DNA from 2 places in the Alteromonas sp. ABV4_515 genome. Region 1 is predicted to be linked to the other one. Evidence: predicted binding sites of a transcription regulator. Region 1 holds the regulator's gene; the other holds the start of a gene.
The links. The regulator FliA, encoded in region 1, starts transcription of late flagellar genes. The targets are predictions, from matches to a motif close to CTAAAGNTNNNNNNNNNNNNGCCGATA.

Region 1 (15,772 bases):
AAATGTCGAAGCAGGAAGTGAAGGATGAGCGTAAAAACGCTGAAGGCGATCCCATGGTGAAAGGGCGTATTCGTCGCCTGCAATACCAGGCCGCAGCCCGAAGAATGATGCAGCAGGTACCGGAAGCCGATGTCATCGTAACCAACCCGACCCACTATTCTGTTGCGCTGAAATACGATGACAACGGCGGCCGTGCGCCGGTGGTAGTGGCCAAAGGTATCGAAGAATTAGCCATGCATATTCGAAAAATTGGTGACGCTCACGACGTTCCCATTGTGCCTTCGCCCATGCTAACCCGGGCGATTTACTACTCAACCGAAGTCGATCACGAAATCCCTCACAAACTGTTTATGGCGGTTGCTCAGGTACTGGCGTACGTTTATCAACTGCGGGCATTCAAAGCGGGTAAAGGTAAGCGCCCGAAACCGCTGAAGAAAGACCTGCCTATACCACCGGAACTCCGGCGCTAAAGCTGGAGTATGGTAGCGAATAGCGAGGAAAATTATCAGACAAAGTTTTTATCCGGCAATGTTGTTATCGACGAGATTAATAGCGTCGCGGCTTTTATCCTTAGCCTGATATAGAGCTCTATCGATAGCCTCTAATTCTTCTGCCATCGTTCCTGGCCCTGTAATGTACCCAATCCCACCGGAAACGGTGAGAGGGTCTAATGCGTAGGGAAGTTTTTCACCAGCGGCTTTCAAGGCCGCTCTAAACTTATCTGTAGCAATGCGAGCCTCCGTCACATTGGTATCAGGGAAAATCAGCAAAAATTCCTCACCGCCGATCCTGCCCGCAATATCACTTTTTCTGAAATTGTCTCTAACCAGAGCACCAAACTTGCGTAAAACCTCATCACCTGCGGCGTGACCAAAGTTGTCGTTCACCTGTTTAAATAAATCAATATCGAGTAAAGCGACAGTAAGTTTTTTTCCGGTAACCTCTGCAATACCTGCCTGTTCCTCCAATAGTTTTAAGGTATGCTGACGGTTAAGCAGAGAAGTGAGGCTGTCAGTCATCGCAATTTGTTCCAACTTATACTGATACCTGGCGCGCTTTTTCTGCAAAATAACAAGTACTACGCAAAGGATTGAGAGTAAAATCAGCGCTGAAATCATAAAAAATCCTCGCTGACGCTCTGTTTTTATCCGCAACTCCTGCGCTTTCGTTACTGATCTGAGAGCAGCATTTTCCTGATTTTTCTTATTGACGTCGAAGAGAGTTTGCAGTTTAAACAGCTTGTCTGCACTGATTTCGTTCAAGCGTTTTATCTGTTTTCTGCGTGCGTCATCAAGTAATTGATAAGCCTGGCTGTAATTGCCTAATGCCGCCTGAATTCTCGATTCCAGCAATCGAAATTCAATCATTTCTTTCGGTGTGGTTGAGGCGAAAAGAGGCTCTGCACCGGTAAGAGTGTCAAGCGCAGCCTCGAAGTTACCGGTGTGATAATGGGCTTTTGATAAGCCCCTTAAAATGTCACCGCGATACTGTTCATGGGGCAGAGTGCCCTGGATCAACACCAAATTTTGGTATACGTCCAAGGCTTCTGCAAAGGCTTTCTTTTTCATTAATCTATCAGCATCGAGCAGTTGTAATTTCACTTGCGCATTTTTATCTGGCAATTCCTGAGCAATTGTCATTGCTTTATCAAAGTATTGCCGTCCAGCGGTCTCGTTGTTCGTTGCGAAGTGAGATAAAGCCAGTTTATGTAAAAGGTTTAGCTGATTGATCCGGTTGTTTTTCGTGATGGCAAAATCAAGCGCCTCCTTCAAATAGGGGACAGCATTGTCGTACTGCTCAGCTTCCTGAAACACCGTTGCGATAAGGCCTGCTATGTGAGCAGGCGGAATTTGCGTGACATTTTCCGAGGCAATCCTGTGCGCAACAATGAGCTTGGTCAGTGCCGACTCGCGATTTTGCAATGATTGCTGAATCAATCCCTCCGTCATCAATGCACCAATATGTAACTGGATGATGTTATTCTCTTGCGCCCACTCGTTAACGATAGCAACATACTGCAATGCCAGTACCTGACGTGCTGTTTTTTCATAAAGTAACGATTTTTGCAGCAACAAACGGTGATAGAGCAGTGGCTCATTGATTTGATTTACATTGGTAAGTCCCAGCTCCAACAGCGACTCTGAGCGCTCAAAATCCCCCAGCTTCATATAAAAGTATGACAGCAGATATTGAATGGTGGCTGGCGTATATTCAGGTTGCACATCATCAAGCATCTCTTCGAGGCCTAAAACGGTCTCCTTCGGATTCTGATGAAAAGATTTTATGACGCGGATAACCTCATCATTGGGAGCAGAAACTTGTGCCGATGCAGCATGAGTAGAATAAGACATCAATATCAGACTGATTGCCGTGACAACATGAAGAAAAGTGCCAATAGATGCAATACGTCGCTGTTTTAACTGGTATTCCGGCACACAATGTCCTGAACAAATCTTATCCACATTAACTATAGTTCAAAAACTCGAAACAGGCGCGCATTAGTAAACATTTTCAAACTGGCACAGTAGTTGAAATACTCACTACAGACGCAATTGAAGTGTCAATTTTCTGTTAGCGAGAGCAATTATTATGCAGTTATCCGCCTACCTGCAGCGGTTCGACAAGAACCAGTTTCAAAATATCACCAGTGGTCTGGGTGCGCCTGTCGTATTACTGGCGATTATGGGCATGGTTATTCTTCCCATGCCGCCATTTCTACTCGATGTGCTGTTCAGCTTTAATATTGCGTTGAGTCTGGTGATCATCCTCGTTGCCGTGTTCACCCAAAAGCCGGTGGATTTTGGTATTTTTCCGCTGGTTTTGCTTATTGCTACGGTATTAAGGCTTGCGCTTAATGTGGCATCTACACGGGTTGTTCTGCTGTACGGCCATGAAGGTGGCGATGCTGCGGGAAAAGTGATCGAAGCGTTTGGTGCGGTGGTTATTGGCGGTAACTATGCAGTGGGGGTTGTCGTATTCGCTATTCTTCTGATCATTAACTTCAAAGTGGTTACCGCGGGTGCAGGTCGAATCTCAGAAGTGAGCGCCCGCTTTACCCTTGATGCCATGCCCGGTAAACAAATGGCCATTGACGCCGATTTGAATGCTGGCTATATCGACCAGGATCAGGCCCGTAAACGTCGTGAGGAAATCACCGCCGAGGCCGACTTTTATGGTTCTATGGACGGTGCGTCTAAATTTGTAAAAGGTGATGCGGTTGCTGGCTTATTCATCATGCTGATTAACATCGTAGGTGGATTATTTATCGGCATGATTCAGCACGACCTCGCGTTTGGCGATGCCATGGAGGTGTATACCATTTTGACTATCGGTGATGGCCTGGTAGCACAAATACCTTCTCTGCTGCTTTCAGTGGCCACCGCCATTATTGTGACTCGTGAAAACGAAACCCAGGAGATGGGTAAAGAAATCCGTACCCAATTGGGCAACCCTCAGGCGCTGTATATTGCCTCTGCGGTGCTGTTTGTCATGGGCATTGTGCCAGGTATGCCGCATATCGCATTTCTGGGCTTTTCTGCCATAGCGGGTGGCTATGCCTACTGGCAAGGTGTGCAGGCGAAGAAAGAAGCCGAAAAACCAAAAGTTCCAGCGAAGACAGAGGCGGGGGTCGATCATCCGGTTCCAGAGGCTAAAGAACTCGGTTGGGACGACGTACAGCAGGTCGATACTATCGGACTGGAAGTGGGCTACCGGCTTATTCCGTTAGTCGATAAATCCCAGGGCGGCGAACTGCTCACCCGAATCAAGGGCGTACGTAAAAAGCTCTCTCAGGAACTTGGCTTTCTGGTACCGCCGGTACACATTCGCGATAATCTGGATCTCGACCCCAATGCTTATACCATTGCGATGTTGGGTGTCACCATTGGCGATGCGCAAATCAGTCACGATGAAGAACTCGCCATTAATCCTGGACAGGTATTCGGTAAACTCGAAGGGCGCGCAACCAAAGATCCTGCCTTCGGTTTAGACGCAGTGTGGATTAGGCCGAACCAGCGTGAACATGCACAAACACTCGGTTATACCGTTGTTGACGCTGCTACCGTAGTGGCAACGCATCTAAGCCAGCTGCTGAGTAACAATGCTTATCAACTTCTCGGCCATGAAGAAACTCAGCAACTACTGGATATGCTGGCTAAGTCTAGTCCGAAACTGGTCGAAGGGCTGGTGCCTGACATTCTACAACTCAGTACCGTGGTGAAAGTGCTGCAGACACTGTTATTTGAAGGTGTGCCTATTCGAGATATGCGTACCATTGTTCAGACGTTGACTGAGTACGGCCCGCGTAGTCAGGACCCAGATGTACTGGTGTCTGCGGTGCGTATTGCGCTAAAACGTCTCATCGTTCAGGAAATCAGCCAAGGCGCCAAAGAAGTGCCCGTCATAACTCTGGCACCAGAGTTGGAACAGATGTTGCACCAGTCTCTTCAGGCAGGGGGAGAAGATGGCGCCGGTATCGAACCAGGACTCGCAGATCGTCTCCAACAATCCTTGCAACAGGCCGCACAACAACAAGAGCTAGAAGGCGAGCCTGCAGTACTCCTGACGTCAGGTATGTTGCGACCTGTGCTGTCACGCTTCCTTAAATATTCGGTAGCTGGCTTGCATGTGTTGTCGTACCAGGAAATACCTGACGACAAGCAAATTAAAATTGTCAGCTCTGTCGGTCAATAATCTGACACTGGGTGAGTGAAGAGGTTGAGATGAAAATCAGACGTTTTTTTGGCAAAGATATGCGGGAAGCGTTAAGCCAGGTAAAAGCCGAATTGGGCAGTGATGCCGTCATTATGTCGAACCGTAAAGTGGCCGATGGTATTGAGCTGGTGGCTGCTTACGATAAAGAACCTGAGGCAAAACTTAACCTGAACACGCGCCATGACAACAAAGCATCCGCGGGCCAGCAAAAGGCCACGCCGAGCCTGAGCGAAATTATTGGTGATGATGGTCCTGACAACCTCCGTGCATTATTAGAAAAGCAGGCTGCCGAGCGAAACGCAGCGGCTGACGCTGCTACGCAGCAAAACGCACCGCGCCAGGTTCAGCCTCATTCCCAGCGCGACCTTGCTCAGCCTCAATATCAATCACAGCCTAAGGCACAAGCTCAGCCACATTCCCAGCGCCCACAGCAGCAAACTGCACAGCAAGACAATGATGTATTTTCTTTTGCTGATGTATTTAATCACGGGCGCAACAACACTGCACCAGCTTCACAAATGAGCCCTGACTTCGAAGCTGCGCCTTCTCAGCAGGCACCTTCGAGTAACGCGCAGGGCAATAGTGAACTGGATGCCATCAAAGAGGAATTGGCGTCTTTACGTAATGTGCTGCAATATCAGGTGGCCGACCTGATGGAAGCGAAGAAAAAGCGTCAGCGACCCGTTCACAGCTACCTGATGCAATGCCTCACTGGCATGGGGTTAAGCGTTGCGCTGGCTGAACAGTTAGTACATTACACGCCTTCACAGTACACCGAGCGTGAAGCGTGGATTTATTTGTTGAACCTGTTGGCTAACCGTCTGAACGTTTCGGGTAACGATATTCTTACGCAAACCGGTGTTGTTGCACTGGTCGGTCCAACTGGCACGGGCAAAACCACTACCGTTGCAAAGCTTGCTGCACGTTATGCACAAAAGTACGGGGCAGAGCAGGTAGCGATGATCACCATCGATACCTATCGGATTGCAGCTTATGAACAGCTGGCGACTTACGGCAAAATTATTGGCTGTACTACCCGAAAAGCACAAAGTAGCGAAGAATTAGCTGAACAACTCTTTCAGTTACGTCATAAACGTCTAATATTAATAGATACAGCAGGTTTTAGTCAGCGAGATAGCCGATTAATTCAACAACTTGGTCAGTTTAGCAACGGTCAAATGCAACCTGTACGTAAATACCTGGTTGCGCAAGCTAATACCCAATATCCTGCTCTGCAGCGCATTATTGCAGCGTATAATTCGGTTAAACTCGACGGCTGTATCTTCACTAAAATTGATGAGTGCTACAGTTTGGGTGAGGTATTAAGCGTTGCTGTTGAGCAGCAGCTACCGGTGAGTTATGTGACCGATGGCCAGCAGGTGCCTGAAGATATTAAAGTTGCTGATGCGAAATCTCTCGTATCTGCAGCGGCAAAGCTTTATAAAAAGTACGGTTTGAATCATACTAAGCATAATCATGAAGTTAATTCAGTTAAGGCAGTATGATCGAAGATCAAGCGAGTAGCTTACGAAAGATGAATCAATCACGCCTCATTAAGGTTATAGCCGTCACCGGCGGTAAGGGTGGTGTGGGTAAAACCAACATCACACTGAATACGGCCATCGCCATGGCAAAGCAAGGCAAACGGGTGATGGTGCTCGACGCCGACCTTGGCCTGGCTAACGTCGATGTTATGCTCGGACTGCGAGTAGAGAAGAACCTTTCTCATGTGCTGTCTGGCGAATGCACCCTCGACGATGTGCTGGTAACCGGCCCCCATGGCATCAAAATCGCACCGGCAACGTCGGGTACGCAGGCAATGACAGAATTGTCGCCTACCGAGCATGCAGGTCTAATTCGTGCGTTCAGTGAATTGCGCTCGCAAATCGACGTGCTCATTGTCGATACTGCAGCGGGTATTTCCGATATGGTGCTGAGTTTCTCCCGGGCGTCTCAGGATATTATGGTCGTGGTGTGCGACGAACCCACCTCGCTCACTGATGCCTATGCGTTAATTAAAATTCTAAATCGGGAACACGGTGTTTTTCGGTTTAAAATTGTTGCCAACATGGTGCGGGACATACGTGAAGGACAGGAGCTTTTCAGTAAATTATCAAAAGTCACTGGGCGTTTCCTTGATGTGGCGCTTGAACTGGTGGCTACCGTCCCCTTCGACGAGAATATTCGTCGAGCGGTAAGAAAGCAGACAGCCATCGTTGATGCTTTCCCAGGCTCGCCTGCCGCCGTAGCCATTAGTCAATTGGCGACCAAAGCGGCTAATTGGCCGGTTCCTGCCCAGCCAGGCGGACATCTCGAATTTTTCATCGAACAACTGGTAGCTAAACAAGCGGTAGGAAACCAACGTTGAACAGTAAAGCAGCAGCTTACCGACAACAGAATGACACTGCACAGTTGGTAGAGCGACATGCACCATTGGTTAAACGCATAGCCCATCATTTGATGGCCCGTTTACCTGCCAGTGTGCTTGTGGACGACCTGATACAGTCTGGCATGATCGGATTGCTGGAAGCTGCGAAAAATTTTGACGGTTCGAAGGGCGCCAGTTTTGAGACGTTTGCGGGTATTCGTATTCGCGGTGCCATGCTGGATGAAATTCGAAAAGGTGACTGGACTCCCCGTTCAGTGCACAAGAATAGCCGCGCAATCACAGAAGCTATCTCTTTAGTTGAAAGAGAAACAGGAAGAGATGCGCGCGATGTTGAAATAGCTGCTAAGCTAAATGTCAGCATTAATGATTATCATCAAATGCTTAACGAGGTTAATGCCGGAAAATTAATCGGTATCGAAGATCTCGGTGTATCTGAAGATGTGATCACAACAGAACAAAGTAAGGGTAATGACTCACCGTTAGAAGATCTTATGCAAGGCGCCTTTCAGAAAGCGCTGGCATACGCTATAACAACATTACCCGAGCGGGAAGCGATTGTATTGTCTCTGTACTATGACGAGGAACTGAACCTACGTGAAATAGGTGAAGTGCTCGACGTGAGTGAGTCCAGAGTCAGTCAAATTCACAGCCAAGCCATGTTAAAACTAAAAGCACGAATGCAATCCTGGCAGGCTGAAGAATAGCGCACACCAATATTAATAACGATTTACTATCCTTCACCGGAGGCTATTTTGGACAAGAGCATGAAAATTCTCGTGGTAGACGATTTTTCTACGATGAGACGAATCATAAAAAACCTGCTTAAAGATCTTGGATTTTCCAATATTCAGGAAGCTGACGATGGTAGTACAGCTTTGCCTATGCTCCAGCAAGGCGACTTCGACTTTGTCGTGACTGACTGGAACATGCCGGGAATGCAAGGGATCGATCTTCTTAGAGCTATCCGTGCTGACGACAAACTTAAACACTTACCAGTGCTCATGGTGACTGCAGAAGCGAAGAAAGAGCAAATTGTTGCTGCTGCACAAGCTGGCGTAAATGGATACGTGGTGAAACCATTTACAGCAGCTACACTAAAAGAGAAATTAGACAAAATCTTTCAGCGTTTAGGCTAACTTAGCAGCACCTGCCAGAGAAGAGGATTACTGGATGTCACCCATTAAAAAAGTCCCTATTTCGCTAGAAGAGGCGAAGCAACTGGTTAGTTATCTAGAGCAAGGGGATGATGAATCCGCCAATGCTCTGTTGGAGGCAGTATCAGCCAAGGAATCTGTGGAGCTCTTTGCCGAGGTTGGCAAGCTTACCCGTCAGCTCCATGATGCATTAAACACATTTCAATTAGACGAGCGCATCGCAGGCTTAGCCAACGATGATATTCCCGATGCGCAGACTCGTCTGAATTACGTCATCGAAGAAACAGAGAAAGCCGCCAACACCACAATGGATGCTGTCGAGTCATGCATGCCTATTGCGGAATCTCTGGCAGAGCGTATCGGCGCAATTGAGCCTGAATGGCAGAAACTCATGACCCGTCAAATCGAGCTAGGTGAGTTTAAGTCGTTGTGTTTGGAAATTGACTCCCTGTTTAAAGACGCATCTCAGGATTCGACTAAACTTAATAGTCTGTTAACCGAAGTGTTGATGGCACAAGGTTATCAGGATCTCACGGGGCAGGTTATTCGACGTGTAATCGATCTTGTGAAAGAAGTAGAAGATAGCTTGGTGAATATGTTGACTGTGTTTGGTGAAGCTGGTCAGCCTAAAGATAAAACACCCACCAAGAAGCCAGATGCGATTGAGGCAGAAGGCCCAATTCTTGATGCTGAAAAACGTGACGATGTTGTACAGGGTCAAGACGATGTGGATGACCTTCTATCAAGCCTTGGTTTTTAGGGGAGCGAATGAATGTCGTTTGAAGTTGATGAGGATATACTACAGGACTTTCTGGTTGAGGCTGGTGAGATCCTTGAACAATTACAGGAACAGCTGGTCGACCTGGAAAACAACCCGGAAGATGCTGACCTCCTCAACGCTATCTTCCGTGGGTATCACACTGTAAAAGGTGGTGCTGGTTTTCTTTCTCTAACCGAACTGGTAGAGATTTGTCACGGTGCAGAAAACGTCTTTGACGTGATGCGCAACGGTCAGCGCACGCTAACACCTGAACTTATGGATGTTATTCTCCAAGCCACGGATGTGGTTGTTGAGATGTTTGAACGTGTTAAAGCCCGCGAACCATTAGAGGCCGCAGACACAGCACTGGTCGATACCCTCCATAAACTCAGTAAGCCTGAATCCGCAGACGAAAATATTTTCGGCGATGTTTCAGCCGCAGCGCCGGTAGTTGAGGCGCCTGTCGAAGAAGAACCAGAACTCATTGTTGAAGAAACGCCTGTTGCACCCGAAGCTACTGCTGTGGCATCTGGCGACAGTGGTATTGAAGATATCTCAGAAGATGAGTTTGAAGCCTTGCTGGACCAATTACATGGTTCAGGTGCGCCTGGTCGTCCTGCTGAATCTGCAGCATCACCGGCCCCGGCAGCGCCAGCGGCACCTGCAGCGGGTGGCGATGGTGAAGATATCACCGATGATGAATTTGAAGCTCTACTTGATGAGCTTCACGGCAAAGGGCAGTTTAAAGGGCCATCAGATGCTGCGCCAGCACCGGCAGTCGCACCCGTTGAGCCGGCCGCAGATAGCGGTGACGACGAAATCACTGATGACGAATTTGAAGCCTTACTTGATCAATTGCATGGTAAAGGTCAAGGGCCTGCAGGTGGCGTCGAAGTAGACAATACTGCGACCAAAGCAGTTCAGGCCGCGAAAGCAGAACAGAGTAAGGCAGCAGAGCCGCCTAAGGCAGCTACACCGCCTCCGGCCGCCAAACCGGCGGAACCGGCGAAGCCTGCGACACCTGCTAAACCGGCAGCGGCCAGTAAACCTGCGCCTGCTGCTAAAGCCGCGCCAGCCAAGAAAGAAGAGAAGGCACCGCAAGCTGAAACCACTGTACGGGTTGATACCAAACGCCTCGATCAGATAATGAATATGGTGGGCGAGTTGGTGTTGGTGCGAAACCGCTTACTTAGCCTTGGCATCACCACAAACGATGAAGACATGTCGAAGGCCATTGCCAACCTCGACGTTGTAACGGGTGACTTACAAGGCGCGGTAATGAAAACCCGCATGCAGCCCATCAAGAAGGTTTTCGGTCGTTTCCCTCGGGTTGTACGTGACCTCGCCCGCAGCTTGAAAAAGGAAATTACCCTTGAGCTTGAGGGTGAAGATACCGACCTGGACAAAAACCTGGTTGAGGCACTGGCCGATCCGTTGGTTCACTTAGTTAGAAATTCCGTGGACCACGGTATTGAAATGCCAGATGACAGGGCAAATGCCGGAAAACCGCGCATGGGTACGGTTAAGCTATCAGCGTCGCAAGAGGGTGATCACATTCTGCTTACTATCGATGATGATGGTAAGGGCATGGACCCTGAAAAACTGAAAGAAATTGCAATCAGTCGCGGTGTTCTCGATGCCGATGCGGCAGCCAGAATGTCCGATGTTGAAGCATTCAACCTGATTTTTGCCCCGGGCTTCTCCACCAAAACCGAAATCAGTGATATTTCGGGTCGTGGTGTGGGCATGGACGTGGTGAAAACCAAGATTAACCAACTCAATGGTACCGTAAATATTGATTCTCAGATGGGTAAAGGAACCCGTCTTGAAATCAAAGTCCCACTGACGTTGGCAATTCTGCCTACCCTGATGATTGTTGTTGGCAAACAAACCTTCGCATTGCCGTTGGGTGCTGTGAATGAAATCATCAACATGGATATCAAAAAGACTAATACGGTAGATGGTCAACTGACCATGATAGTGCGTTCAAAAGCGATTCCATTGTTCTTCCTCGGCGAATGGTTAATTCGCGGACCAAAAGACATTAGCAAAGAAAAAGGACATGTGGTTGTGGTACAAATTGGTACCCAACAGGTCGGTTTTGTTGTCGACGCGCTAATTGGTCAGGAAGAAGTGGTGATTAAACCGCTGGATGCGTTGTTGCAAGGAACTCCAGGCATGGCCGGTGCAACCATTACATCTGATGGTGGTATTGCACTCATTCTGGATATCCCAAGTCTTCTTAAGCGCTATGCCCGTCGGTCATAGCTGCTAGTAAAGGAACTTCTTGTTATGGCGTTTAAAGTCCTTGTTGTGGACGACTCAACGTTTTATCGTCGCCGTGTCCGTGAAATTCTGGATGAAGACAGAGAACTTCAGGTTGTAGGTGAAGCCTGTAACGGCGAAGAAGCGCTGGATATGCTTGTCAAGCTATCGCCGGATGTGGTGACCATGGACGTCGAGATGCCGGTAATGGACGGCATCACGGCGGTCAAAAAGATTATGGCTAAACGTCCAATTCCAATTTTGATGTTTTCATCGCTGACTCACGAAGGTGCTCAGGCTACCCTGGACGCACTGGAAGCTGGTGCGTTGGATTTTCTACCGAAGAAATTTGAAGAGATCTCTAAAAATCGCAAAGACGCTGCGAGCCTGCTGAGAACCAAAGTCAGGTTACTTGCGCGGCGTGGTGTGGGTATACGCCGACCGCCAATGGCCCGTGCTGCTCCAGCACCTAAGCCTGCGCCTCCTATGCCTGCCAATGCACCCAAAGCCACGTTTTTTAAAAGCTCGTCTGTGCTTACAGGGCGGGCCGAAAGTGCCAGTGCCGCACCAGTGGTGTCTCAAGTTAAAGCCTCAGGCAAGCGTTATAAGTGCCTTGCCATTGGTGCATCAACCGGCGGGCCTGTGGCATTACAAAAAGTGCTTTCAGGTTTACCTGCTAACTTTCCTCATCCTATTGTTCTGGTTCAGCATATGCCCGGAACGTTTACCAATGCGTTTGCTCAGCGTTTACACAACAACTGTGATATCTCTGTGAAAGAAGCGGAGCAAGGTGACATCCTGCGGCCTGGTTGTGCGTATTTGGCGCCAGGGGGCAAGCAGATGGTGGTAGATTCCCGCTCTTTGCCAAATATTGCATTGCGTGATGCGCATGCTCACGAGAAAGATACCTACAAGCCCAGCGTGGATATTACCTTTAACAGTTTGGTTGATATTTACGGCGGCGACGTACTGTGTGTGATCCTTACCGGTATGGGAGCAGACGGGCGCGAAGGCTGTGACGCGTTGCATAAAAAAGGCGCAAAGGTGTGGGCTCAGGATGAAGATTCTTGCGTGGTTTATGGCATGCCGCAGGCTGTGGCAAAAGCCGGTATTGCGGAAAAGAGCATCAATATTGAACATATTGCATCGTGTATCCGCTCTGAGATGATGTAGAGCGAATTCAATCAGCAGGAGTTGAAGGTTGAAAATATGGACGATTGCCAACCAGAAGGGAGGAGTGGGAAAAACCACGACCACCGTTACGCTGGGAGGCATTCTAGCGCAACAGGGTAAACGGGTGTTATTAATCGACACCGATCCTCACGCGTCGCTCAGTTATTACTTTGGTACCGATGCAGAAGAACTAAGTGCTTCTGTTTACGATATTTTTATTAATCATCAGGAGATATCTGCCGATAGGGTACTGGACAGCTTGTGCCCCACCAAATTAGACAGCTTGTTTATTCTTCCGGCATCTATGGCATTAGCCACGCTGGACCGACAAATGGGTATGCAAAATGGTATGGGACTTATTCTTAAAAAAGCCTTGCAGACTGTGGAAAAGGAGTTCGATTACGTACTGATCGACTGCCCACCTGTATTGGGTGTATTGATGGTGAATGCGCTGGCAGCCTGCCATAAAGTGGTGGTGCCGGTGCAAACCGAATTTTTGGCACTTAAAGGTCTCGACAGAATGGTGCACACCCTAGAGATTATGGGGCGTTCGTTACGTAAGGAATTTGACACATTGATTGTGCCAACTATGTTTGATCGCAGGACAAATGCGGCCATCCAGGCACATCAAAAATTGCAAGACGATTACGGCAGTAAAGTGTGGAGTGATGTCATTCCCGTCGATACTCGGTTCAGAGATGCGAGTCAGGCACAGACACCTGCCTCTGTGGTTTATCCGAGATCGCGAGGGGTCTTCGCCTATACTAAACTGTTAGATGAATTGGAACTATGAGTCGACTATGAGCAAGAGTACGCCGTTCGCCCGTGAAGATGTGATGCAGGCGTATCTGGACAGCTTACTACAGAGTCCGGAAGACCCGGCAGATGTCACGGCAAACACCGCTCGGTTACTTGAGCAGGCGACTGCTGACATCGTGGCCCGGGAACCGGTAGCCACGCCCGTTGAAGAGGTTGACGTGGCTGCGCCTGTGGTGGAAGAAATTGAGGAAAGCATTGCTTCTGCAGAAGCCATTGTGGTACCTCAAGAGCCGGTGACTCACCGGCCCATTCAGGATTTGCTTGAGAGTCGTTTCCAGGCACTGTTTTTTGAGGTAGCTGGTCTCACACTGGCGGTGCCTTTAGTGACACTAGGCGGTATCCACCGCATGGAAAAAGTCGGTGGGCTCATCGGTAAGCCTAAGTGGTTTAAAGGGGTGATGCTGCATCGTGAACAAAAAATAAACGTTGTTGATACTGCAATGTGGGTTATGCCAGAAAAATACGATCAAAATCTCGCAGAAACGCTAAACTATCAGTATCTTATTATGTTAGGGGACAGTTTGTGGGGCCTAGCCAGCGACAAACTGGTCAATACCGTTACTCTTACCAAGGACGAAGTGAAATGGCGTGAGGCCGGTGGCAAACGTCCATGGTTAGCGGGCATGGTAAAAGAAAGAATGTGTGCGTTAATCGACGTATATCAGTTAATTGCAATGCTAAATAACGGCTTAGGCAGTAATGACCAAACGCCTTAGCGGGGAGCCAGGTTAATGAATGACAAGACCACAAGTAATAATTCACCTGAGAAAGATCAGGTGCTTCAATGGGTCACCTACCGTTTAGGTGAAGAAACATACGGCATCAACGTTATGCAAGTACAGGAAGTACTGCGCTATACAGAAATTGCCCCAGTACCTGGCGCGCCAGACTATGTACTAGGTATCATTAATTTGCGTGGTAATGTTGTTACCGTTATCGATACCCGTGCCCGCTTTGGCTTGATGCCTGCTGATACCACAGACAATACCCGTATCGTAATTATCGAGTCGGATGAACAGGTAGTGGGTATTCTGGTTGATAGCGTTGCTGAAGTGGTTTATTTGAAGTCTTCAGAAATTGACAGCGCGCCAAACGTAGGCACAGAAGAGAGTGCCAAGTTTATTCAGGGCGTGAGCAACCGCGATGGCGAATTGTTGATTCTTGTCGACCTGAACAAGTTACTCAGTGATGACGAATGGGACGAACTGAGCGGCTTCTAAGCAATATCACTGCCCGTTACCCGGCGGGCAGTGCCTGAGCTTCTTTCCTTTCCCAATTTTTGGAGAATTAACGTTTATATGGATGTATCGGCCTTGTCCTTACTTGCCATTGCTACAGGGCTTCTGGCTGTTGTTGCCGTTATCTGGCTGTATTTTCATTTTAATAAACGTTTGACTCACCTTATACAAACGCATCTTGAGAGCGAATCCCGCGCCGACATGCTCAGTGACGATGTGAAAAATCTTGAAAACCAAATTGCCGAAATGCAAACCCGCTCCATGGTGCAGGGCAAACACATGCGTGAATTGGCCGACCAATGTGACCAGTTTGAGAATCAGTTGCGGGAAGTGAAGCAACAAGACCCTTCAATGCGCTTATACACCCGTGCCGCCGAACTGGTGAAGTCGGGCGCTTCAGTGGAAGAGGTCATGCAAGCTTGTGATTTGCCCCGCGCTGAAGCTGAACTACTGATGAGCATGCACAGTCAGCGAAATTAGTCTGTCAGCGGCAAGTGCGTTTAGTGCTTAATCTCTGATTAATCTGCAATACCTTTCCTCGATAGTTTTGCTAACTGCCACGCGGACAATTATCAAGGGTGCTATGCTTTACCAAGCGATACGTGCTTCAAGTCCTAAGGTGCAACTTAAGCCGTTTAGACGTCCAGCCGTAAAGATGTTGACATCGCAAGTGATTCAGCCACAATAGCGGCATATTCTGTCAATCATTGGAGCATCCATGCCTATCTGTATCCCAGGTCAACTTCCCGCGCAGGACGTGTTATCCGGTGAAAATATTTTCACTATGGACAGCAACCGTGCCGCCACTCAGGATATTCGCCCTATGGAAGTAGGGATCCTGAACCTGATGCCGAATAAAATTGAGACAGAAGTTCAAATCCTCAGGTTGCTTTCTAACACGCCACTGCAGGTGAACGTTAACCTTATTCGTGTCGATAATCTGGCACCCAAACATACACCCCAGGCGCACATGGACGCCTTTTATCACGACTTCTCAGAAATCGAAAGTAAGAAGTACGATGGTCTTATCGTGACTGGCGCACCGTTGGCGCATTTGCCCTACGAAGATGTGAAATACTGGGACAACATGAAAGATATTCTGGAGTGGGCACAACGCAACGTGCAGTCTACCATGTATCTTTGCTGGGCAGCGCATGCGGCTATGTATCACTTTTACGGTGTACAGCGAGCGCTTCGTGATAATAAGTTATCTGGTGTATTCGAGCATAAGGTACTAGATCCGTATAACGAGCTGTTACGA
Region 2 (15,772 bases), 110 kb from region 1:
CTGACGCTATCGCGGGTGTGGTTAACTTCGTACTCAACGACGCCGATGAAGGCGGTATGGTTGAAGCCCGTTATGGTTCTTACTACGAAGGCGACGGCGACCTGATGCAAATCTCAGGTAACATCGGCCTTCCGTTAAGCGAGAACGGTTTTATTAACCTGTCTGCTGAATACCGCACTGCTGATCCAACATCGCGCAGCGTACAGCGTGACGACGCAGCGGCCCTGATTGCTGCGGGCAACACTGCTGTTGCCGATCCTGCCCAAGTATGGGGTTCGCCTGAAATTAAAGACGACATCAAGTTCTTCGCGAACTTAGGTCTGGAACTGAATGATAACGCCGAAGCCTACATGTTCGGTAACTACGCAGAGCGTGAAGTGGAAGGTGGTTTCTACTACCGTAACCCGCACAACCGTGGCGGTGTGAATGACGGTGGTACTGATGCCGACGGTAACCAGTTACTGCTGGTTGGCGACCTGACAGGCGATATGTCTGGTAACTGCCCAACTGACATTCAAGTAGGCGACAACGTGCTTGAAAATCCACGTTACATCAACGAAGTTGCTAACAACCCGAACTGTTTCGCATTTAACGAAATGTTCCCAGGTGGTTTCACGCCTCGCTTCGGTGGTACGGTTCAAGATATGTCATTGGTATTCGGTACCCGTGGTGAGCTGCCAAACGAAATTGGTTACGACATCAGCTTAAACCTGGGTCAGAACGAAATCGATTTCGCGATTTCAAACACCATCAACCCCTCTTTAGGTCCAGACACGCCAACGTCGTTTAAGCCTGGTACTTACGTTCAGTCTGAACAGACTTTCGACCTTGACCTGACCAAGCCAATTGAAGTGGGTCTGAATGAGCCTCTGTATCTGGCTGGTGGTTTCCAGTATCGCCACGAGAGCTACGAAGCGAAAGCGGGTGATATTGCCTCTTATGAAATTGGTCCATTGGCTTCACAAGGCTTCGGTATCGGTTCAAACGGTTTCCCGGGTCTGTCTAACAAGAGCCAAGGCGAAGCATCACGTCACAACATTGCATTCTATTTAGATGCTGAATTGTACCTGACGGATGATTTCCTGGTTGCCGCTGCGGTACGTTACGAAGACTACTCTGACTTCGGTAACACCACGAAAGGTAAAGTGTCTGCGCGTTACCAGTTAACCGATAACATTGCACTGCGTGGTGCGTACTCTACTGGCTTTAAAGCGCCTACAATCGGTCAGAGCACCGTGCGTAACGTAACTACTGCATTTGGTGCGAGTGGTCAGCTGGAAGATCAGGCAACATTGCCACCAACAGATCCTATCTCTGTACAGAAAGGCGGTACGCCATTAACACCAGAAGAATCTGAGTCTATGAGCTTCGGTGTTGTTGCTGAGTTCGACAACGGTCTGTTCTTGACTGCCGACTACTACCACATTGAAGTGACTGACCGTATCAGTACAACTTCAGCAATCGCGTTAACTGAAGAAGACATTGCAGCACTGCTGGCACAAGGTGTGAGCGATGCGTCTAGCTTCTCTGCGGTTAAGTTCTTCACTAACGATTTCGATACCACAACTGAAGGTCTTGATGTTGTTGCTAACTACAGCCAGGACATGTTTGGCGGTGAAACCAAGTACTCACTGGCATACAACTGGACCTCAACAACGGTTGACCAAGCTTCAGACAACATCACACCAGAGCGTGTACGTATGCTGGAAGACAACCTGCCAGCAACCCGTTGGAGCTTTACTGCCAACCACACTAATGGTGACTGGCGCGTACTGGGTCGTCTGAACTATTTCGGTAGCATCTTTGAAGATCACCTGGATTCAGGTCTGCCTATCGAAAATATTGGTTCTGAGCTGAGCCTAGACGTTGAAGTGGGTTATCACTTTACCGACGACCTGCAGGTTGTTGTAGGTGCGAAGAATGCGCTGGATGAGTACCCAGACCGCAATACGCAGTACGATAATGAGATTGCTGGTGCGATGTATCCGGTAACTTCACCACTGGGTATCAATGGTGGTTTCTACTACGTTCGTGGTATTTACACCTTCTAATAGCTAGAACTGTCAATTAAAAGGGGGCTTTGCCCCCTTTATTGGCTGTAAAAAGTACAAAAAAATGCATGACTTATGTAGTAATAAACTGGCAATATAGCCTGTGTTGTAACGGTTTTGCTACATATACTGCGAAGAGAATATGACCAGAAAGTCGACTATTGCTGCCACATTTATAAAATACCGCACAAAAATGATGCGGGCTGTGGGCGCTATTGTCAGTTCGGATGATATCGAAGACATCGTGCAGGAAGCGTTCATAAAAAGTTACGAAGCAGAACTTACACAAGAGATCCGCTACGAACGCACTTACATGCTCAAAACAGCAAGAAACCTTGCGCTTAATCATGTGAACAGTGCTGCCAGCCAGTTAAATCAGGCGGTAGACGATATGGACATGCTATCTAATGATCTCATTGGATATAACCTTGAAAAGCATGTCGAAAGTAAAGAGCGATTTATTCATTTCTGCCGTGCGACTGAATCTTTGTCGCCAGAAGTGAAGCGAGTATTTTTATTAAAGAAAGTTTATGGCATGAGCCAGCGCGACATTGCTGAGCTTGTGGGGCTAAGTGAAAGTACTGTAGAGAAACACGTGGCGAAAGGCCTGTTACAGTGCTCTAAATTTCTGGCGTCATCCGGTGACACATCCAGAGACAAACCCGTTAAGCCTAAACATCATCAGGACAATCATAGTAGTTAAGCCATGAGTAATGTCAGTAAATTTACCAGCAAGGACGATATCCACGAAGAAGCGTGTTTGTGGATAAGCCGGATTGATCGCGGTTTGAATAGTGAAGAGACCGAATCACTGCATGCATGGTTGGGCGCAAGTTCCAGTCATCGCAGGATCCTTTTCGAAGTGGCTCAATTGTGGGACGACTTGAGCGTACTTAATGAATTAAAAGGGCTGTTCCCAGATCGTAATCAATATAACGGCGAAGCCCGCAAAGCTAAGAGCATTTTGCGCCAGGCACGCTGGAGCGTTGCCGCGGGTTTTATTTTGATGGTTGCCGCTGCTGCCATGATGGTGGATTCCTATTGGCTTAATCAGAGCGATTCCGGCTATCAGTTGGTCCAGCGAGTAGGAACGGCCATTGGTGAGCAGAAAACCCTGACCCTGAACGACGGTTCAGTGGTGCACATGAATACTAACTCCGCGATTCACATTAAGTTTGATGAAGACGAGCGGATCATTGATTTAATCAAGGGTGAAGCCCACTTCACCGTTGCCCACGATGCAAGCAGACCTTTCACCGTGACTGCTGGTATTAACACCGTCACCGCCATCGGTACGGCGTTTAACATGCAGTATACCAACGACGAGGCATTTGAATTGGTCGTCACTGAAGGGCGAGTTCTGGTGCAAGATAAAGTGTCTTCGATTTCCCGGGAGGAAATTGCAGATGTAATAAAGTCTGGAACAACTCGCGCTGACCTTAAGTTACTGGCCGCTGGTGAAAAAGCCAATGTCGACGGTATCCTCAGCGATCTGAAAAATCTCGACGATGATGCCATGGAGCAAGATCTCGCTTGGCAACAGGGCATGATTGTATTCAAAGGTGAAGCGTTAGAAGATGCTTTACGTGAAATTGAACGTTACACCGCTGTCAGCTTCGAAATAGATGGCGTAGAACTGCGTAAAAAGCGCGTGGCTGGATATTTCAAGGTAGGTGATATCAGTGGCCTGCTATCTGCACTTAAAAACAGCTTCCATATCGAGCACAAGCGAGTGGATGCTATGACGATTCAATTGTCAGAGCAAGAAAGCTAATTCAAGAGTAGCCCGCTTCATAGCGGGCGGCTATTTTTTTGCCTTATATCAATTTTTATTAGCCTCGTTCACAGTGGATGTGGCAATTCTCAAATTATCTTAGTATTAATTTTTATTATTCCGACCATTGGTATACTGTGCCGGTCGTAGTATGTAGGTAGCGTTGTGGAAGTCAGAAAAGTCGTTATACTGCATTAACAGCAACATCAATACTTTGTAACTCACTATATGTATAGCCTGTAAGCGAATCAGCGCTGAATAATAATAACGAAACCACGTAATAGTGAAAATTCGACAATGTTAATTTTTAATACTTTTGACACCTAGCCTGTTCATGCGCTTTCCATTAGTAAGCCAACGCCTTAGACGACAGCTTCGCATCACCGGATTAGTTGCAGCCAGCTACTTCGCTGCATCTGTTGCAATGGCTCAACAGAAAATTGAATTCGACATTCCTGCGCAGCGGGCGGATGTTGCGTTAACAGAATTCGCTAAACAAGCGAATACCACTTTACTGTTTCCTTATGAACTCGCCGAGAAAGTGCAAGCTAATGGCTTGTCGGGTACTTTTACCCTGCAGGAGGGGTTACTTCATCTTTTGAAGGGAACCGAGCTCGCCGTGCAGATTGATGCTACCGGCATGCTAACCGTAAAGCCTATTGTTGAGTTACGCCAGCCACCACCGCGTCCACCTAAATCCCGCATTAATGATGACATCGGTTTTTCTATTGAACGCATCGCTATCGTAGGCACCCGCAGTGCACCACGTTCAGTGGTTGAGTCGCCGGTGCCACTAGACATTATTGCCGGTGATACACTCCAAGCCCAGGGCAGTTCTGATGTGTTAAGCATGTTGGCCGGTGTTGTACCGTCACTGAATGTAAACGATCAGCCCATTAACGATGCCGCTAGCTTAGTACGCCCGGCCAATCTGCGAGGGATGGCTGCCGACCACACGCTGGTGTTACTTAATGGCAAGCGACGTCATCGCTCTTCTGTGATTACGTTCCTGGGCGGCGGTTTATCAGATGGTGCACAGGGGCCTGATATTTCAGTCTTGCCCGCCGGTGCCATGAGACAGGTGGAAGTGCTTCGCGACGGCGCCGCAGCACAGTACGGTTCGGACGCGATTGCTGGGGTTATCAACTTTGTGCTCGACGATCGTCGAGAGGGGGGATACCTCAGCGCGAAAACCGGTGAGTATTATGAAGGTGATGGTGAACTGGTTCATCTACAAGGGAACCTTGGCACGTCATTGGGAAGTGGCTTTTTTAATATCACGGCAGAGTACCAACAACGAAATGGCACGAGTCGTTCTGTGCAGCGTGCCGACGCACAAGCGCTTATCGACGCCGGTAATACGTTTGTTTCATCCCCCTCCCAGGTATGGGGAGCGCTGGATGTAAATAGCGACGCCAAACTGGCTTTTAATGCGGCAGTTCCGCTAACCGAGAAAGTCGATGTCTATTGGTTTGGTACCGCTGCACGTCGTGAAATTGAGGGCGGATTTTACTATCGTCACCCTCATACCAGACTGGGGATTTTTGCTGATCCAAACAGTGATACAGCCAAACTTCTCGTCGCAGACAAAGATGGCTTAGGGCAGGGGATAACGTGTCCCGATATTTTTATCACCGACAACAACGTGTTGGACGACCCCGCCTATTTGCAAATCGCGGATAATTCTACTCCGCTGGGCCAGAACTGTTTTGCATTTAATGAGTGGTTTCCCGGTGGTTTCACGCCACGTTTTGGCGGAGTGATAAAAGACGGTTCTGCATTTGCGGGCATTCGTGGTGAGCTCAATGATGATTGGCTTTTTGATCTTAGTGCCAGTGTCGGTTATTCGAATGTGAGCTACCGCTTGCATAACACCATTAACCCCTCACTAGGCGAAGCAACCCCAACCAGTTTTACGCCCGGTGCAGTTAGTCAGTTAGAGCGTACCATCAACCTGGATTTTTCTCGCTTCTTAGACAGTTGGACATCTAAACCTATCAGTTTCGCCACGGGTATGGAGTGGCGACGTGAGCGCTATAGCCAGCAGGCAGGGGATGACGCGTCGTGGATTGAAGGGCCGTTTGCGAACAATGCAGAAGTTGCGACTTCTCCTGGCTTTGGTATTGGTTCTAATGGCTTTCCGGGTTATCAGCCAGTAACTGCAGGGGACTGGAGCCGCCACAACTGGGCCTTATATGCCGATGTGGAAATGTTCCTGAGCGAAGATCTGCAACTTGCCACCGCATTGCGCTCAGAGCACTTCTCTGATTTTGGCTCTACCCTAGATGGTAAGGTCAATCTGCGATACCAGTTAAACGATATCGTTTCTTTTCGAAGCTCTCTCAGCTCGGGCTTTAAGGCGCCCACGGTGGGGCAGAGCAATGTCATCAACATTACTACAGCCTATGCGTCAACGGGTCTGGAAGATCAAGCAACGCTGCCTCCTACGCATCCTATCTCGCAAATGCTGGGTGCCGAACCGCTAACCCCAGAAGAATCGATTAACAGCAGCATTGGACTGGTCGCCTTTTGGGACGAGGATTTTTATCTCACCGTCGATTATTTCAATATTCGTCTGTATGACCGTATCAGTACCACATCCGCCATTCCTCTTACTGCAGACGACGTGGAACAACTTATCGCACAAGGTAATCCCGAAGCCGACAACTATCGCGCGATTAAATATTTTGCCAATGATTTTGATACTGCGACACAGGGTGTCGATATTGTATTGAATTACCGGTTTGATTTGGCGGATGTGACCAATGCGCTAACGACATCATTTAACTGGACAGATACGCGGGTTAAGCGGCTTTCGGCTTTTCCGCAAACTCAGCCTGATGGTAAAGTGTTACTGGTGCCTAGTCTGACACCGCAGCGGGTGCGCATGCTGGAAGACAACCTTCCCGCCGTGCGGATAACCACTACCTTAAAGCAACACTGGCAGGCCTGGTCTATGCTTTGGCGGCTTAAGTACTATGGCGCGTTTTATGAAGACCATGTTGATGCGGCTGCGGGAATGGATATCGACGGTAGCAGCATGATTACCCTGGATGCGGAATTAAGCTGGCATTACTCTGAAAACTTGACGGTGGCGTTAGGGGCTTCGAATGTATTTAATACAACGCCGCAAATTAATCCCTATGCAGATGTAGTCGGGGCGCTGTATCCACCTACATCACCTTCAGGCATGAACGGCGGATTCTGGTACTTGCAGTCGCGATATGATTTTTAAGAACGTGTGCAGGTTCGTGTTCGAAAGAAGCTTGAGGGCGTTAAACGTGCTAGGGCGCTGAACCCTGGAAGGCGTAAAATAAAACTGAAATAAAGGGGAAGGTTAGTTAGCAAACCTCTTTGAATAACGTTTCATCGATAATTGTTGAATCGATAATTTGCTGAGCCATCTGAATGCACTTTCCGCATTGATTACCCAGATCGAGTTGCTGACGAAGTTCACGGATGTTACCTACGCCATCTTGTTCTACTGCATTTTTGATGTCTTTATCTGTTACGCCATAACACATGCAAACAAACATACTACCAACCCGTTAAATTAAATCGTTAATGATAATAATTGCTATTTGTATGTTTGGCAAGGTGGAAAGATCATTTTTATGATTAAACTTTAGACTAAATACAGTGGCGATTAATAACATCGATAGATTTTGACAACAGAATACTTGGCTTTCATTTATCCGCACCTATATTGAAAGTGCCGCAATGGCAAAACTATAACAATCTGAAAAAATTTGGAGCAAACAATGAGCGTACTGGTAGGCCGTCCGGCCCCTGACTTTACTGCAGCAGCTGTTTTAGGCAGTGGTGAAATCGTTGATACTTTCACTTTAAGCGAAGCGATTAAAGGTAAAAAAGCGGTTATCTTCTTTTACCCGCTGGACTTCACTTTTGTATGTCCTTCTGAACTGATTGCTTTTGACAAGCGTTACGAAGAGTTCCAGAAGCGCGGTGTAGAAGTGATTGGTGTATCTATCGATTCTCAGTTCTCTCACAATGCGTGGAGAAACACGCCAGTAAATGAAGGCGGTATTGGTCCGGTTAAGTACACACTGGTTGCTGACGTTAAGCATGAAATCTGCCAGGCATATGACGTTGAGCACCCAGAAGCAGGTGTAGCGTTCCGTGGTTCTTTCCTGATCGACGGTGAAGGCAATGTACGTCACCAGGTGGTTAACGATCTGCCTCTGGGTCGGAACATCGACGAGATGCTGCGTATGGTTGACGCACTGAGCTTCCATGAAGAGCATGGTGAAGTATGTCCAGCAGGTTGGACTGAAGGTAAGTCTGGCATGGACGCATCCCCAGCAGGTGTTGCTAAATACCTGTCAGAAGAAGCTGACAAGCTTTAATCGACGGTGTGATACCTCTACGCCGCGCTGATGAAAATCATCGCGGCGTTTTTGTTTCTAGCGCTTCTCGGAAGACAAACTATTACCCAAATGTTCCAGTGTTTGTCAGTTGGTCAACGGCTTAAGCGTTCTCGGCTACAGGCCATCCACCTAGTGATTTGTAACGATTAACGATGTAGCAGAACAACTCAGCGGTTCTTTCGGCATCATAGAGCGCGCTATGTGCTTCACTCTGATCAAACGGGATGCCGGCTTCACGGCAGGCTTTTACCAGTACGGTTTGCCCTACAGCAAGGCCTGCTAAGGTAGTGGTATCAAACGAGACGAAAGGGTGGAATGGCGTGCGTTTGATATTGCTTCGCGCAATAGCAGCATTCACAAAACTCTGATCAAAGGTCGCATTGTGGGCAACAATGACCGAGCGTTGACAGTCAGCATCTTTTTGCAGTTTTCTGATTTGCTTGCACACTTCCTTCATGACTTCGGTTTCATCAAGGGCGCCGCGTAATGGACAATGAGGATCAATACCGTTGAAATCCAGCGCAGCCTGTTCGAGGTTCGCCCCTTCAAACGGGTTAACATGAAAGTGTACGGTTTTATGAGGGTGTAGATCGCCGTTTTCATCCATCTGAAGTGTCACCGCAGCAATTTCAAGCAGGGCGTCGGTGGCGGCATTGAAACCGGCAGTCTCCACATCAATAATGACGGGGAAATAACCGCGAAAGCGATGCTTCAGTACATTGGCATTTTCAGACATAAACAGCAGAAATCCTTGATAATAAAGGCGTGCATTTTACAGATAGTCGCTGAAAAACCAGCCTGGGCGTTCAGGAATATCATGGCGAAAGGCGTGATTATCGCAAGAACTGCTTTGGGTATCTACCTTTGAAAACTAAGCAATGCTGCGAATACGCGAATTGTTGTTGTGCTGTGCTAAACTTTTTTCTCATCGTGGCGATAAAGAAAGTGCAGATCATCTTTTGTAGCAGGGCGGAATATGTTTCGACAGGTATTAATCGGCATCTTATTGATCAGTGCGCCAGCAATGGGCGCAATGCGGCAGTATGCCGCTCCCGTAGAAGCATCTGACTGGATGCTGAAAGAGCAAACGCGCCTTCAGTGCACTCTTGCTCACACCGTGCCGGGCTATGGCGATGCGCTATTTTCAAGTGTGGCTTCCAAACAGTTAAACATGGAATTTGAACTGGACATGGATTTGTTGCCAAAAAAATTCGATGTCGCTGCGGTGTATTCCGTGCCGCCTACCTGGATGCCAGGAGCAATGCCCAAGAATATTGCCGACATGACGCTGCGAACCCAATACAACGGCGACTTACCTGAGCAAGCTGCATGGACCATGCTAAGCGAGCTTGAAAAGGGTTACTGGCCCACGATTTATTACAAAGATTGGTATAACGAGTACGATAAAGTTGCCGTGGCACTGAATGCCAGTAACTTTACACCTGTATATCGAAATTTTGTGAAATGCGTTTCGCAGCTCCTGCCTTACAATTTCGACGATATTGCCTATACCGTGTTGTCCTACGAGAAAAGCAGTGTTGACCTCACAAAATACTCGCAAAAGCGATTGAGTATGATTGGCGAGTACTTAAAAGAAGATAAAGAATTGGAGTTAGTACTTCTCGATGGCTACACCGATAGCTATGGAAGTCGCTATAGCAACGAGCAGCTTTCTATTCGTCGTGCGGAGCAGGTAAAGTCGTTCTTCACCTCTATGGGGGTGGATGCTGAGAGAATTGAAGTTACCGGGCATGGTGAGAAACGCCACATTTCACCAAACACCAATGCCGATTCACGGGCAATGAACCGTAGGGTTGTAGTGCGCTTGTCCAAAGGATAGACACGCCACAGTGAGAAACTAAAACGCCGGCAAGACTGCCGGCGTTTTGCTATTTACCACTTTGTCGCAGAAAATTCTTCACGGGGGGAATTTGATCGGTAAATACGCCATCTACTGCCAGTGGTCCCGTTAATAATCCAAGGATCTGCTCTGCAGTCATTCCCGTGGGGAGTGCATCAATCCGAAATGTATAAGGGTGGATAACCAGGCCTTCTTTTTTTGCCGTTGCCAGCCAGGGACTCGGAACAACCTTACCTTGCTGCAGCGCTTTCATGTCTAATAGCTGTGGGAACCAGGGGCCAATGCCGTCGGCGTATTTTGCTATATCCTGCATGCCTTGTCGGGTTAGCAGCGCCTGATAATCGGTCGCAGACTCGCCCCAACTGTTGTCGGCCAGCAGTAAGACAATCTTGCCTTTAAAACCAAGCTCGTTGCGTAAGCGCTTCACTTCAGCAAAATCAAAACACTGCACATAAATGTTCGCATTTTTGCCATTGAGATTGTAGCGCGCCAATGTGTCCAGTAGTTGTTGACTGATATCTACGCCTTCTTTTTTATGCCAGGCAGGGGATTTGATTTCAGTATAAAAGCCAATATTGCTTTTGAACTCGCGGTTAAGTTCACTGATAAGTTCAATGTGTTCATCTAGCGTAGCAACGGTAAACAGGGCTTTGCTGCCATGATAGCGATTGGCAAACACTTGTTTTCCATCTGTATCCGACCGTTCTTTTACTTGCAATGTACGTAATTCCGCTAGCGTAAAATCCAGTGCGTACCAACGGCCATCGTCACGAGAGCGTTCGGGAAACTTCGAAGCCACATCGGTTACGGTTTCCAGATGAATATCGTGAAGCACAACCAATTCGCCGTCTTTCGTCGCCACCACATCTTGTTCGATGAAATCGGGTTGCTGAGCAAACGCCAGAGAAGCAGCTTCCAGGGTATGTTCAGGCAAATAGCCAGATGCGCCGCGGTGGGCAATGATATCGAAGGCGCTGGCTTGGCTGGTGATCAGCGCTGTGGATAACGCAATGGCTTTTAGTTTGCTGGTAAACACGAGTAATCCTTTTTTGTGATGCTCGCCGAATGATCATGACGATGCTTTAAATGTTAACACGCGTTATAGACAGTAATGTGGCAGTGGCACTATCTCAAGAAGAAACGGTTAGATAGAGCGCTGAATGGGTTCGGCAAAAGTGACTGAGTGAAAAGCTTAAGAGGGGGAGTATTCGCTATTTTAAGCGCTAGGTTGAAATGCTATCAATAACGACGAGAGGCAAAGAACGGGTTTGCAGGCAAACAAACCCGTTCAATTCGTTACTTATGACGCTTAAAAGGAGGACGATTACCTTTTAATTTGGGTTTGTCCTCATCTTCAAGTAATTCTAACTGCGCTACATCGTAAACTGGCATGCGAGTGGTAACCCGTCGATAGGGAGGCTTGCCGCGTTTAATGACTTCTTTTACTTCCACGTACTCTGTGGCGGCTTCTCCGAGTGCTTCGAGTTGAGCAACGTCGGAAACCGGTACCGTTTTAACTACACGCTTGAACGGCGGCTTGCCAGAGTAATCTACAACTTGAATGTCGATGGTGTCTTGATCGTTACTTGCCATTACTAAGCTGCTCATTGAAGAGGCAAAAGCGAATGTGGCTAATCTTAGCGCAAATTTCATCATGGTGTCCTTATCTGTTTTTGCATCAATATGGTGCTTAGTTATTGTGATAAACAAATAGTTAACAAACAATCCTATCTGGTGATAGCTTTATTCTATCAATATTTATTTATTCTGGTAATGATTGCTATCTGATTAGGCCATTATAGGCGCATTTTCATGAGATTTGCTTTTTGGTGGTGCAATCTCGTTGTGCGGTGCTCGTTAGTGGGGCGATAGCCAATTTGCTGAAGACTTTGATGTCTGTGAGATCAGGCACTTACATACTGGCCATATAGTTGCTGTGTAATTAGGGTTAATAAACAGGACAATGATCATGAAACCCCTGAGTAACCGTGCACAGTCGTTTAATCTATTAAAGAGCCCATTAAAAAGCGTACTGATATTCGCGCTAACATTGCTGTCGATGCATGCGCTAGCCAGTGAGCAAACCATCAGTCTACAACAACATGCGGGCGGTACATTGTATCTGGATGCCACGCTCGACTCGGCGGTTAAAGCATCATTCCTGCTCGATACGGGGTCCAGTTTATTGACACTTAATGAGCAAACCTTCAAAGCGTTAAATCGAAACAAAAAGCTGACTGCAACCAGTAAAGCCGCTGCGCGAATGGCCAACGGCAAAATTGTCACGGTGTCTCAATATCGTCTCGATTCAGTACGTATTGGTGGGCATTGCGAAGTTGGGCCGGTGGATGTCTCTGTACTGCCAAGAGGCAGTAATATTCTTGGTGTGAACGCACTACTGAAAGCGGCACCGCTAACCCTGACAGCGGAACAAATAACACTGTCAGGATGCTTGCAGGATTAAATACTGGCATTAACGGGTAACATGCATCAGCCGTATTAGGGCTTGCGTATCACTCGTAATCCGATGCGTAAGTATCTTCATAGGAATGGGAGTAAAACTCAAACAAGTTGCCGAATGGGTCTTCAAGATACACCATTTGTGCTTGTTTAAGCTCATCATCAGGATGATAGCGGTGGATATCCATACGCACTTTGCCGCCATACGCTTCAACACGCTGAATCGCCGTATTGAACTGTTCCTTGGGTAACTGTACGCAGAAGTGGAAGATACCAAGGCGTGAGAAGTCTACCTGGTGGCGTTCTTCACGGTCTACCATTTCGAACAACTCGACTCCGATCCCGTCGGATGTAACTAGGTGAGCAATATTGAAACCCTTAAAACCTTCGCCGAATACCGCGGTGCACATCCGGCCAATGGCTGATTCTCGCTCTTCGATAACCTTGGTGTTGTTCATCACAATTCTAAAGCCTAACGCGTTGGTGTAGAATTCAACGGCCTTATCCATGTCGCCAACCATAATGCCCACGTGATTCATTTTCATAATGTTCTCCTCAACTAAAACAACATGAGCAAGCGTAAGGAAATTACTTGATTACGTGAAATTATCATTAATAATTAAATTAATAATTTTCTGTTATGGTATTTCTATGTTGAATCCGATTTGGTTACACACCTTTGTCACGCTGGTGGATACAGGGCATTTTACCCACACGGCAGAAAAGCTGTTTATGACGCAGCCGGGTGTGAGTCAGCATATCAACAAGCTTGAGCAGGCATGTGGCCATGTGCTGATTAGGCGCGAGAATAAATCTTTTGATGTGACTGAGCAGGGCAAACTGGTTTATCGCTATGCAAAGGGGTTGGCGGCACGGGAACATAGTCTGTTCGAGCAACTTGCTTTTGATGATCCTCACGTGGGAGACATCACCATTGCCAGCTCTGGCTCAGTGGCGCTATTGCTTTACCCTCAGTTGGTTGATTTGCAAAGCCGGTACCGACAATTGTCTATTCGGTTTGTTGCCGCGCCAAATCATCAAATACTGCAAGATGTTCAGGATCATCGCGTGGACATGGGGATTGTCACCGATATTAATCATTCACAATTATTTGATTCCAATAAACTGGGTGAGGAAGAGCTTTGTTTGGTGGTCCACAAAGAAACCGATTTAAACGTGGATAAAGCCGCCATACTGATGCAAACCGGCCTGATATCACACCCAGACGCGATACATTATTTGTCGCTTTATTTTAGTCAATGCCAGGAACCATCGCTGTTGAAAATTAATATCAGCGATATACCGGTAGTTGGCGCGGTTAACCAAATTGGCCAGATCTTGTATCCCATTGCACAGGGCATCGGGTTTACGGTGCTTCCGAAAAGTGCGGTCTCAGCATTTCCGTTAAACGCGCAGTTGCAGATCGTGCCGCCTGTACGGCCTGTAATCGAAGAGCTCTATCGAATTACAAAAAGAAACAGAGTGCTACCAGCACGTTTTGATACCGTCAATCAGGTGATTGAAATGGTTTGGTGAATGTGGCGATTCCCCGTGCTGACGCGCCACTAAATCTCAGTTTTTTCTTTAAACCCACACAAATCTTCAATAATGCAGGAGCCGCAACGGGGTTTGCGAGCGATACAGGTGTAGCGGCCATGAAGAATAAGCCAGTGGTGTACATCGACTTTAAATTCTTTGGGGACCACTTTAAGCAGCTTTTCTTCCACTCGGTCTACATTCTTGCCCATGGCGAATTTGGTGCGATTTGATACCCGGAAAATGTGGGTGTCGACAGCTATCGTGGGCCAGCTAAAGGATAATTAAAGTAGCTATTGATTAAACAGAGTGTGGCTGGAGGTGCTGTTTAAGCTTTTCATCCCAATACGGTTCACTATTAAAGTAACTCGAAAAGTAATCAATAAACGCTCTGACTTTAGGTGCTAATTGTCTGGAGCTTGGGTAAACCGCCCAAATAGCGGTTTCAGAAATCAATGGGTATTCGGATAATACTTCTACTAACTCACCATTAATTAATTGTTGATAGGCACTCCAGGTTGAATTGACAGTTATACCTATGCCATATGAGCAAGCGTCACGTATTGCTTCCCCGTTGTCGGTACTAAAGTTGCCGGTGACTTTAATATTTAGCGTTTCATTGCCACCCTTAAATGCCCAATGATCTAAATTTAAGAGGGTTATACAGTTATGATCTCTCAGTTCCATGGGTGAGGCAGGAGAACCATATTTAGATATGTACTCAGGGGACGCACATAAAATCCGTCTATCGTTTACTAGTTTTTTGGCTATTAGTGTTGAGTCTTTTAATTGCGAATTTCGGATGGCAATATCAAAACCGCCTTCTACTAAATCAACTATGGTATCGGACAGTTTTAAATCTATTTTTAGATTAGGGTATTCATTCATAAAGCCTTTCATCGCAGGCAATATATGCATGCGACCAAATGAGGCTGGAGCAGCAACACGCAACGTTCCACTTGGCTTTAAGTTCCCAACTCCCACCGATGCTTCAGCCGCTTCCACGCTAGCAATTACGTCTTCAGCATGATGAAGAAATGCGACGCCATCTTCAGTTAAAGATATCTTTCTTGTTGTTCTATGAAAAAGCCTTACGCCCAAACTTTCTTCCAGCTTTCTAATATGGCTACTCGCCACAGCGGCAGATAAGCCAAGTTCAGCGCCTGCAGAGCTTATGTTGTTTGTAGTGGCTACTCTAACAAATAGCTTTAGATACTCAATATTCATTATAAACTTTTTGTTGAAAGTGATTATTTATTTTGGGCAATTATCAACATCCCCTTTGAAGATTATACTCGTTTTAGCTTAAACATGAACAGAGCGTAACCGGAGAGTCAAAATGAGAGCAATGGTAGTTAACAAATTTGGTGGACCAGAGGTATTTGAACTTAAACATGTCGGCAAACCAGAAGTGAAACCGATGCATGTGTTGGTGAATATAAAAGCCACAAGTGTGAATACCGTGGACACAATGATCCGTCAAATGGGCAGCGAGTTACCTTTGTCCCCTTCAGCGCCTGCTATTTTGGGAATGGATTTCGCCGGAATAGTAGAAGAAGTGGGCGATGGCGTGACAGATTTCAAAATAGGAGATGAAGTGTATGGGTGTGCTGGTGGGCTTGCTGATCTGCCCGGGACATTAGCAGAATATATCGCTGCGGATTTTCGACTTATAGCTAAAAAGCCAGGGAATTTATCCATG

Region 2: ACXAGX_RS08645 (flagellar protein MotY) is a predicted target of FliA. The motif match lies at 9,126-9,152, and genes of this name have one in related genera.

What each region holds. Positions count from the first base shown of each region.
Region 1 covers NZ_JBSWWZ010000003.1:317,575-333,346, reverse strand. Annotated here, with positions in the region: gene flhB (flagellar biosynthesis protein FlhB) at 1-470, shown strand, start outside; gene ACXAGX_RS09215 (diguanylate cyclase) at 519-2,435, opposite strand; gene flhA (flagellar biosynthesis protein FlhA) at 2,590-4,692, shown strand; gene flhF (flagellar biosynthesis protein FlhF) at 4,722-6,218, shown strand; gene ACXAGX_RS09200 (MinD/ParA family protein) at 6,215-7,081, shown strand; gene ACXAGX_RS09195 (RNA polymerase sigma factor FliA) at 7,078-7,806, shown strand; gene cheY (chemotaxis response regulator CheY) at 7,855-8,238, shown strand; gene ACXAGX_RS09185 (protein phosphatase CheZ) at 8,273-9,016, shown strand; gene ACXAGX_RS09180 (chemotaxis protein CheA) at 9,029-11,284, shown strand; gene ACXAGX_RS09175 (protein-glutamate methylesterase/protein-glutamine glutaminase) at 11,309-12,454, shown strand; gene ACXAGX_RS09170 (ParA family protein) at 12,483-13,247, shown strand; gene ACXAGX_RS09165 (chemotaxis protein CheW) at 13,255-13,989, shown strand; gene ACXAGX_RS09160 (chemotaxis protein CheW) at 14,005-14,493, shown strand; gene ACXAGX_RS09155 (DUF2802 domain-containing protein) at 14,572-14,991, shown strand; gene metA (homoserine O-succinyltransferase MetA) at 15,230-15,772, shown strand, end outside.
Region 2 covers NZ_JBSWWZ010000003.1:202,644-218,415, reverse strand. Annotated here, with positions in the region: gene ACXAGX_RS08680 (TonB-dependent receptor plug domain-containing protein) at 1-2,051, shown strand, start outside; gene ACXAGX_RS08675 (RNA polymerase sigma factor) at 2,194-2,754, shown strand; gene ACXAGX_RS08670 (FecR family protein) at 2,758-3,825, shown strand; gene ACXAGX_RS08665 (TonB-dependent receptor plug domain-containing protein) at 4,250-7,060, shown strand; gene ACXAGX_RS08660 (bacterioferritin-associated ferredoxin) at 7,167-7,361, opposite strand; gene ACXAGX_RS08655 (peroxiredoxin) at 7,587-8,192, shown strand; gene rnt (ribonuclease T) at 8,314-8,949, opposite strand; gene ACXAGX_RS08645 (flagellar protein MotY) at 9,190-10,053, shown strand; gene glpQ (glycerophosphodiester phosphodiesterase) at 10,103-11,110, opposite strand; gene ACXAGX_RS08635 (hypothetical protein) at 11,371-11,667, opposite strand; gene ACXAGX_RS08630 (retropepsin-like aspartic protease family protein) at 12,044-12,538, shown strand; gene ACXAGX_RS08625 (VOC family protein) at 12,588-13,079, opposite strand; gene ACXAGX_RS08620 (LysR family transcriptional regulator) at 13,186-14,070, shown strand; partial or broken gene ACXAGX_RS08615 (endonuclease III) at 14,100-14,351, opposite strand; gene ACXAGX_RS08610 (LysR family transcriptional regulator) at 14,371-15,297, opposite strand; gene ACXAGX_RS08605 (zinc-dependent alcohol dehydrogenase family protein) at 15,410-15,772, shown strand, end outside.